DNA from 2 places in the Corallincola luteus genome. Region 2 is predicted to be linked to the other one. Evidence: predicted binding sites of a transcription regulator. Region 2 holds the regulator's gene; the other holds the start of a gene.

Region 1 (4,430 bases), on a different contig from region 2:
CGTTGGATCGTCGTGCGGCACAAGTGAGCTACTGGCAACAAGCTGATGCCCTTTCGTTCTGAAGAATTCGAGAAACGCTTCTCGAAGAGCGGCACTGGTCATATACATACAAGGATCCCGGCAAACAGGTATTTATCACCGCAAACAAAAACAAGCACGTTGGCGGCACGGCATAAATTTAAACCGCCAATTATATGCCCTAACAAGCACGGAACAACCACTTAACGATTTTCAGAGCAAAATTAGATCAAAAAAGGGGCCATTTAGGCCCCTTTTATATGTTTTTTATGGAAACTAGCCAAAAAACGGTGTTCGAAGTCTAAAATCTAACAAGGTTCCGCTGGGAATTTCTATATGATTCTTACCAAACAACACTGATGCACCCAATCCAACTTTAGCCCCCGTCTTGGCACCATCTCCGCCATCAATTAACCCGCCAATGACGGCTCCGCGAGCAGTCCGCCCAACAGTGTTGCGCCCAGCGCTGTCGCCGGAGGCTTGCAGCTGGCCGGTAACAATAGGTTTCATTTGATTGTTCACCATCACTTCGGTCAGCTCAAGTACGATGGAAGGCTTACCAGCCAATCGGCCAGAAGAGTCTGCTTCAATCACACGACCGTAAACCTGACTACCTCGGGGAGCAATCACGCTACCGTTTGAAGCCACTAAATCGGCTTCCAATACCGCAGTAAAGCGCTGACCTTTGCCTGTTTTTCGCGTATCTAAGGTATCACTCAAGCGCACCGTTAGCTGAGTGCCCGCGGCCACTTCTGCGGGTGCGGAGGCTTGTGGCGCCGGGGCTGGTGCAGCGGGGGCCTGTGCAGCAGGAGCTTGCGCAGTTGGCGCAGCGTCACCGAAGTCGATGCCTGCAACCTGTTCAGTTGGGAACCATTGGTCTTGGCCGTTGACATTGAAAGTCACCATATTCTGATCCCGCGCGACCATTGTGCCTTCAATGACTCGTCCATCTTTCAATCGCAATGTATCTGCAACCGCAGTTCCCACCAATAAGCTCATCAAAAAACTTAAAGTCACCAAACGTCGCATGCTCACTCCCGTGCCTTTAACACTATGAATATTTACCAATTTTAGTCGACATTATGACCAATAAATCGAGAATTAGTTCAGTTATCACCCAATTGTTGGATCAAGTCATGATTAAATCCACGGTAAAGCAAAAAACGGAGCTGTTTCGCACGCTCTTCTCTTTGCGCTGATAGGCTGTCAAAGCAACGCTGAATACAATCACTAAGGACGAGTTGCCAATCAACAGAACACTGCTTTAGTGCATCAGAAATCAACGTCTTATCAATACCCCGTTGAATTAACTCTGCTCTGATCCGCTGCGGCCCATACCCTTGCTGACTTCGGCGACGAATGTAACTATCGCAAAAGCGAGGTTCATCGAGCCAACCGTGCTCTGCACACTTGTCTAGGACGGTGGCGATGTCAGAAGAAGAAAAGCGCCGTTGGCGAAGCTTATTCGCCAACTCTTGGTGGGAGTGATCACGCCGCGCAAGCAAGCGCATGGCGGCGTTTAAAGTGTCATTCTCTGAACTCAGAGTTCCTCTCCAATCTCAGCTAATTGCTCCTCTTCTTGAGCAGCTTTCGGCTTAAGCAACAGCATATCGCGAAGTTTCGCCTCTATCGTCTGCGCTACCTCGGTATTTTCCTTGAAATAACGCAGCGCATTCGCTTTACCCTGACCCACTTTGTCGCCGTTATAACTATACCAGGCACCCGCTTTTTCGATCAGTTTGTGTTGTACACCCAGATCAATCAGCTCACCCACTTTAGATACGCCTTCCCCGTACATGATTTGAAATTCTGCCTGCTTAAACGGAGGAGCCACCTTATTCTTCACGACCTTTACGCGAGTTTCATTACCGACAACTTCGTCGCCATCTTTCACTGCACCCGTGCGACGAATGTCCAAGCGAACCGAAGAGTAAAACTTCAGTGCATTACCACCCGTCGTCGTCTCAGGGTTACCGAACATAACACCGATCTTCATTCTGATCTGGTTGATGAAAATACATAGAGTGTTAGAGCGCTTAATGTTACCTGTCAGTTTACGCAGAGCCTGAGACATCAAACGTGCTTGCAAGCCAACATGGGTGTCACCCATATCTCCTTCAATCTCCGCTTTCGGCGTTAATGCTGCCACTGAGTCAACAATCACCACATCAACAGCGCCAGAGCGCACTAACATGTCACAGATCTCCAGAGCTTGCTCGCCAGTGTCAGGCTGTGACACAAGCAACTCATCAACATTCACACCGAGCTTGCCGGCATAAACAGGATCAAGAGCATGTTCTGCGTCGACAAAAGCGCAGGTCTTGCCAGCCTTTTGTGCTTGCGCAATCACTTCCAAAGTCAGTGTCGTTTTACCACTAGACTCCGGACCATAGATCTCAACAATACGGCCCATTGGCAAGCCACCAATGCCCAAAGCGATATCCAAACTAAGCGAACCAGTAGAGACTGATTCAATATCCAATGCCTGGGAGTCACCCAGTCGCATAATTGAACCTTTACCAAATTGACGTTCAATTTGTGACAGTGCTGCGGATAGCGCTTTAGACTTGTTGTTATCCATTATTTTCTCCAATTGAGCCAGCCGGCCCCTGACAATTACTGGCAAGTATACTGTATGAGCATACAGTATCAAGTCCTGTACAAAATAATTTTTTTAGTGCTTTATTTTCAAATTGTTAGCAATCTAATCAAAGATAGTCTCAGACCTATACAGTGAGTTATTTGAATAGAATCATACACAGTTATACGGGCCTATAACTGTGGTTAACGGTTTCGGTTGTAATCAGGATCACGTATTCTATTGCCCATGAAAATGACCCCTGCGTCGCCACTCGCATAACCCAACAGAGACATCGACAGTTCATGACCAGCAAGCAGCTTTCTGACGCCGTACTTTCCCAGCACACTCCCATGATGCAGCAGTGCTTGTATCCAGTAAAAATGCGGCATGTAGAGCAGCCTTAAAAATAAGTCACCCTTAAAACAACCCTTAATTGTCCGTTACCCCTTAACAGTTCTGTTTGCTACCTTTTATATACTTCTCACTATTAGGCCAAACCATGCGCCTCTTAACGTGTATTGCACTGCTTATACCTTTGTCAGTCCTCGCCCATGAACCTCCTGTGCGGGTCTCTGAGGTTGTCAGCGTTTACGATGCCGATACATTCCGAGTCAGCATCCATGGTTGGCCTGCAATTGTTGGCGAGAGTATGCCAATCAGGGTTCTGGGCGTTGATGCTCCTGAGATTCGGGGAAAGTGCCAGATAGAAAAAGATGCGGCACAGGCTGCTAAGGCATTCACCAAACAGATGCTTGAAGCTGGCAGCGTAATAGAGCTGCACGATATAGAGCGCGGTAAATACTTTCGACTACTGGCTAGAGTCACGATAGATGGAGAAGATCTAGCGCAGCAGCTAATTAGCAACGGATATGCAAGGCCGTATGATGGTGGAACGCGATTAGGATGGTGTAACACAAGCGGTGAAGCAGGTAATTAACCATCCTAAACCGTAGCTATTGACGATTGTCACGCTCTGTTAGTTCGTTAGGTCTGCCCATAGATCCAACAAGTCCTCAACTTTATAAGCGTCTTCATCCATCTCAGGCAGATCACGGCACTGGCTATAAAAGTCATTCACTTCGCTCTGATTAAAACTGACATTACCAACACCGTGCTTTTCACAAAACTGAAACTCTTTTGCTTCCACAAACTCGTCGGGTGTGCAGACCGCGTTTCCTGATAGGTAGTCTTCACAAAAGTCATTGATAAATTTCTGTCTTCTATGTTTGCGCACTCTTTCTGCTGATGTACCCATTTGAATTCTCCTTGCGTTACATAACGTGTGTAACGCTCACAATATAGACAGCCACCGGACAGCGTTACAAGTTGCATGTAACAAAGTGTGAAGTGCTTTAAGAGTTATCAGTAAAACTTGCTCAGACTGTACATTTTTTGACCAATCACGTTAATTGGTATTAACTATTAATTAATTACAATTAAATAGCTTTTACCTATGAGTGATACACCGAAACGGCCACGGGGTCGGCCTGTTGGCTCTAAAAGCAAATTCACCTCTGCGATGAATGAAGCCATCGCGGGAGACCTTTTGCAGTTCCGCAAAATGGCGCTGGCGAATGCCCGTGATCCAGGCAATGAGCATCAACTGAATTGGGCGCAGATCTGCAAAGGCTGGGGCGCTCAACCACGTTCAACCATGCCAAACATTAATGTTGATTGTGACTCCCTTGATATCAAAGACCATGCAAAAGCGATTGCCCTAGCAATGGTGCGGGGGCGTATTCCACCAGATGTAGCGCAGAGCGCGTTATCAGTCATTAGAGATGCGCTGCTGGCCGTTGACATGGCAGACCTGGAAGCCCTGATTGATAAG
Region 2 (4,430 bases):
GATCAAAAACATGGCAAAACTGAACCACAGATAGAGGCTACCTATATCTTTGTGGTTAGTGGTAAAGATCCAACGCTTCAAACCTGAGGGGGCGTGATGCGCGTGGTGTTCGTCATGCAGTGACTCAGCTACGCTGCTCATTTTTCAGCTCTCCTCTGGCTAGATTGCGCTTTTGATGCGGGCATCCACATCAGCGGGTTGAACGAGTTGACCGGTGTTGTTACCCCAGGCGTTACGCTCGTAGGTGATCACCGCGGCCAACTGTTTGAGTGTTAACTGTTTGGCAAAGGCCTGCATTGCCGTACCTTTTTTACCGTGGATAACAATGTCTATATGGGCACCTACATCGCCGATGGTTAGAGGACTGCCCTTCAAGCCAGGAAATACACCAGCAAGACCTTCACCATTCGGTTGATGGCAAGCCGCACAAGAGGTCATATACACTTGCTCGCCTTCAGCCATTAACTCTTCCATGCTCATACTCATCGCCAGCAGTTTTTGCTCTTCCGCTTTCGCTTCAGCTTGCGTGGTTTTCAATGTCGCCAACCAAGTGTTGTATTCTGCTTCCGACTTGGCGACCACAACGATCGGCATAAAGCCATGGTCTTTCCCGCACAGTTCCGCGCACTGCCCTCGGTATGTGCCGGCTTCGTCAATTCTGGTCCACGCTTCATTAATGAAACCTGGATTAGCATCTTTTTTCACCGCAAAAGCGGGCACCCACCAACTGTGAATAACGTCGTCGGAAGTCATTAAGAAACGCACTTTTTTACCGATAGGCAGAACTAGCGGGCGGTCCACCTCAAGTAGGTAGTTTTCAGTTTTGGCGAGTTTATTTTCGATCTCGGCACGGGGTGTCGCCAACAGGCTATAGAACTCAACGTCATCATCCAGATACTTGTAGTGCCACTTCCATTGCGAGCCCGTCACCAAAATGGTGACATCCGCTTCCGTGGTATCTTCCATATTGATCAACACTTGCGTTGCTGGCACCGCCATCGCAACCAAAATAAGCAGTGGTAGTGCAGTCCAAAGAATCTCGACCTTGGTACTTTCATGAAACTGCGCCGGTTTCACTCCCTTGGACTTGCGATGATGAATGATTGACCAAAACATCACACCGAAGACAAGCACGCCAATGACGCAACAGATGTAGAAGATGGTCATGTGGAGCTGGTAGACGTCCTGACTTATGGCTGTCACACCCTGAGTCATATTTAGCGGCATCTCCTCGGCGGAGATAAATGACGGCAATAGGGCGCCAGCCCCCGCCGCGACGCGTGTGGCTATCCGTATCAAGAGGCTTCTCCTCGCACTTACAAAAAACACCTGTTCGACAGGCGCTTACCCCAAAACCCCAGTAGCCACTACAGACCGCATATTTAAATTTTTATAGGCGCGGTCGCAGCTATCAGGCCTTGATTAAGAATCGTTCACGATTAGCGATACGTCTAAAAATTAATCAAAAAACTTGAGCAAGTTAGCAAACTGCCCAACTGTTTGCGGGTTAAATCACATCCAAATGGTGATATTTAGCCTGACGAGTGATGAAGTCTGTGCAACTAGAGTTAGCAGCTAATGTGTTAGGAGGATTTTCAAAGGTATAAAAAAAGCCGCCTTGCGGCGGCTTCGGAAAGTACATTGAAACTGTGGGGGATCAATGGACCAACACACTGGCGAACATCTGATTTTTCGACCGTGCTGATTGCCATGCTCTACCTGCATGGCAACGGTTATTCATGCGATGAAACAAAACACTGTTTGTATCGTAGCAAGCCGCTTCGGCGGTTAACGCCTGCCACTGCGCTTCGGAAAGTAGATCCGTCCAGCCGATAACCAAGCCACAAGTGGCAGAGCCTAAGCCTTGAGTCACGGCACACATCACACCTTGTTCATCTTTGGGGTGGACTTGCAACAGTCGCTCAGCGCACACACCATTTTCCACCAACCAACGCGTCACCTGCTTATCAGGGGCTGCCACCAATACCACCCATTTATTGGCTTGTTGACTACGTTTGATTGTCTCTAACAGTGCTGATTGCTGGCCTTCAACCGGCACAATCTGCGCTCGCGATTGCCACTTATTTTGCAGGCGGCGGTTGCCGGTTAGCTTTGGCTGCGGTGCAGCTACCAATGAGCCAGTCATTTGGCGAGTATGCAGATTCATTGTCTCAAATGGGTTCATAACCACTCTCCATTACGAATGATACCAACAGCCAGCCCTTCAATGGCCAGGTTCTCTACACCCAGATCGACTTTGATCGGGCTGTAGGCTTCATTTTCAGCATGCAACAGCACATCTTTGCCATTCTTTTCAAAACGCTTAACTGTCACCTCATCATCACCCACCCGAGCGACTACCACCTGCCCATTCTGCGCCGTCGCAGTCTTGTGCACAGCCAGCAGGTCGCCTTCGAGGATGCCAATATCCTTCATACTGTCACCGTGTACTCGCAGTAAGAAGTCCGCAGATGGCCGGAACATGGCTGGATCAACTTTGTAATGCGCCTCAACATGTTCTTGCGCCAAGATAGGCGTACCGGCAGCCACTTGACCAATCAGAGGTAAGCCATCATCGTTTGCAGCCGCTTCATCATCCGCCTGTGGGATCACGCGAATACCCCGTGATGTTCCCGCCAAGATCTCTATTAAACCTTTTTTGGCCAGTGCTTTGAGGTGCTCTTCCGCGGCATTAGCAGACTTAAATCCCAATCGGCGTGCAATTTCCGCACGAGTTGGCGGCATGCCTGTCGCTTCAATATTGTCTTTAATCAACGCAAGAATTTCAGCTTGCCGTGGTGTTAATGGGCGCATAAAGATACCTGTGATTGCATACAGTATACTGTGAGTATATACAGGTATTTATTCATGGCAAGTATCACTGCTGTTTTTTTGATCACTGTTTTATGTGACATTAATAACTTGATTCGCTTTGAATTTTGCAGAAATAGTGGATCTGCGGCAGACTCAAGGACATTACGTAGGGCTTTTCAAGGTGAAAGTGACGTGCATGAGCTGAACATCAGGCGAACTGATGACGGTACTGGCTGGCTGTTAGAGTTGACAGGTGACTGGGTATTACGCCGTGGCGATCATCGGGTTGACGATCTACTACAAGCCCTAAAATCAAAAGTCACTCCAGATGAAACGCTCATATTCGTCGACGCCGACATTGGCCGCTGGAACAGTGCGCTGGTGGTGCTTATTCGCCGTGTCAGTGAATATGCAAAAGCGCATCGACTGCATGTAGATGTCAGCCGCCTACCTCAAGGCGCACAGCAGCTTCTGGCGCTGGCAGAGTCACAATCTAATGCGGCCAATAGACCAAACCAAACAACTTACCAGCCGACCTTTGCTGAGCGCATAGGTAACTCGGTCTTGGCGAGCTGGGAAAATATCTTAGTCAGTTTCAGTTTCATCGGAGCGCTGATCAGCGCCGTTGGCAAACTCTGCGTCGGCAAAGCCGAGATACGTGCCAAGGACGTGTACGACTGTATGCATGACGCTGGTCCCGCTGCCTTTGGCATTGTCGCCTTAATCAGCATCCTGATCGGCATGATCTTAGCCTTCGTTGGCGCCGTGCAGTTACAACAGTTCGGCGCATCTATCTTCGTCGCCTCTCTTGTTGCGCTGGGTATGGCACGTGAAATGGGCGCGATGATGACAGCGATTATTATGGCGGGCCGCACAGGCGCCAGTTACGCCGCGCAGTTGGGCAGCATGCAGGTGAATGAAGAGATCGACGCACTCACAACCATGGGTCTTAGACCCATCGAGTTTTTGGTACTCCCCCGCTTTATCGCGCTGCTAATCATGCTGCCGTTGCTTACCGTTTTTTCCATGGCGCTAGGTATTCTTGGTGGCGCGCTAGTATCACAGTTAATGCTCGATATCTCATTCACCCAATTTGTGGAACAGATGACCACCACGGTGCCGTTACGCCACTTCGCTATTGGCTTACTTAAAAGTGTGCTATTCGCACTGGTAATCGCTGTTGCAGGCTGTATGAATGGCATTAATTGCGGACGTAATGCAATGGCCGTGGGGCAAGCAACTACCCGCTCTGTGGTATCGGCCATCGTGTTTATTATTGTGGTGGACGCCATCGTCACCATTACAACAACATTGATCGGTATATGAAGCAAAAGCATATTGAAATACGCGATCTCACCATGGCCTACGGCGATCGCCTGATCCAACAAGATCTCAACTTCACCATTGAAGGTGGCGATATATTTATCATCATGGGGGGGAGCGGCTGCGGCAAAAGCACACTCATGAAACATATGATCGGTCTACTGACCCCTGCCAAAGGTGAAGTCTTATTCAATGACCAAGCGATGTGGAGTTGTAATGAGCAGCAACGCCAAGCGATGACCCAAAAATTTGGGGTAACCTATCAATCTGGCGCATTGATCAGTTCAATGACC

Evidence for each region. Region 2 encodes LexA, which represses DNA repair genes until DNA is damaged. Its sites were predicted from a motif close to TACTGTATNNNNATACAGTA; they were not measured.
Region 1: recA (recombinase RecA) is a predicted target of LexA. The motif match lies at 2,648-2,667, and genes of this name have one in related genera.

Annotation. Positions count from the first base shown of each region.
Region 1 is NZ_SJXE01000001.1:796,656-801,085, reverse strand. It holds gene alaS (alanine--tRNA ligase) at 1-108, opposite strand, end outside; gene EZV61_RS03510 (hypothetical protein) at 295-1,047, opposite strand; gene EZV61_RS03505 (regulatory protein RecX) at 1,125-1,529, opposite strand; gene recA (recombinase RecA) at 1,559-2,599, opposite strand; gene EZV61_RS03495 (hypothetical protein) at 2,803-2,988, opposite strand; gene EZV61_RS03490 (thermonuclease family protein) at 3,099-3,536, shown strand; gene EZV61_RS03485 (hypothetical protein) at 3,576-3,854, opposite strand; gene EZV61_RS03480 (hypothetical protein) at 4,053-4,430, shown strand, end outside.
Region 2 is NZ_SJXE01000013.1:15,019-19,448, reverse strand. It holds gene ctaD (cytochrome c oxidase subunit I) at 1-141, opposite strand, end outside; gene coxB (cytochrome c oxidase subunit II) at 160-1,254, opposite strand; gene EZV61_RS17905 (hypothetical protein) at 1,658-2,185, opposite strand; gene lexA (transcriptional repressor LexA) at 2,182-2,814, opposite strand; gene EZV61_RS17895 (MlaE family ABC transporter permease) at 3,007-4,140, shown strand; gene EZV61_RS17890 (ABC transporter ATP-binding protein) at 4,137-4,430, shown strand, end outside.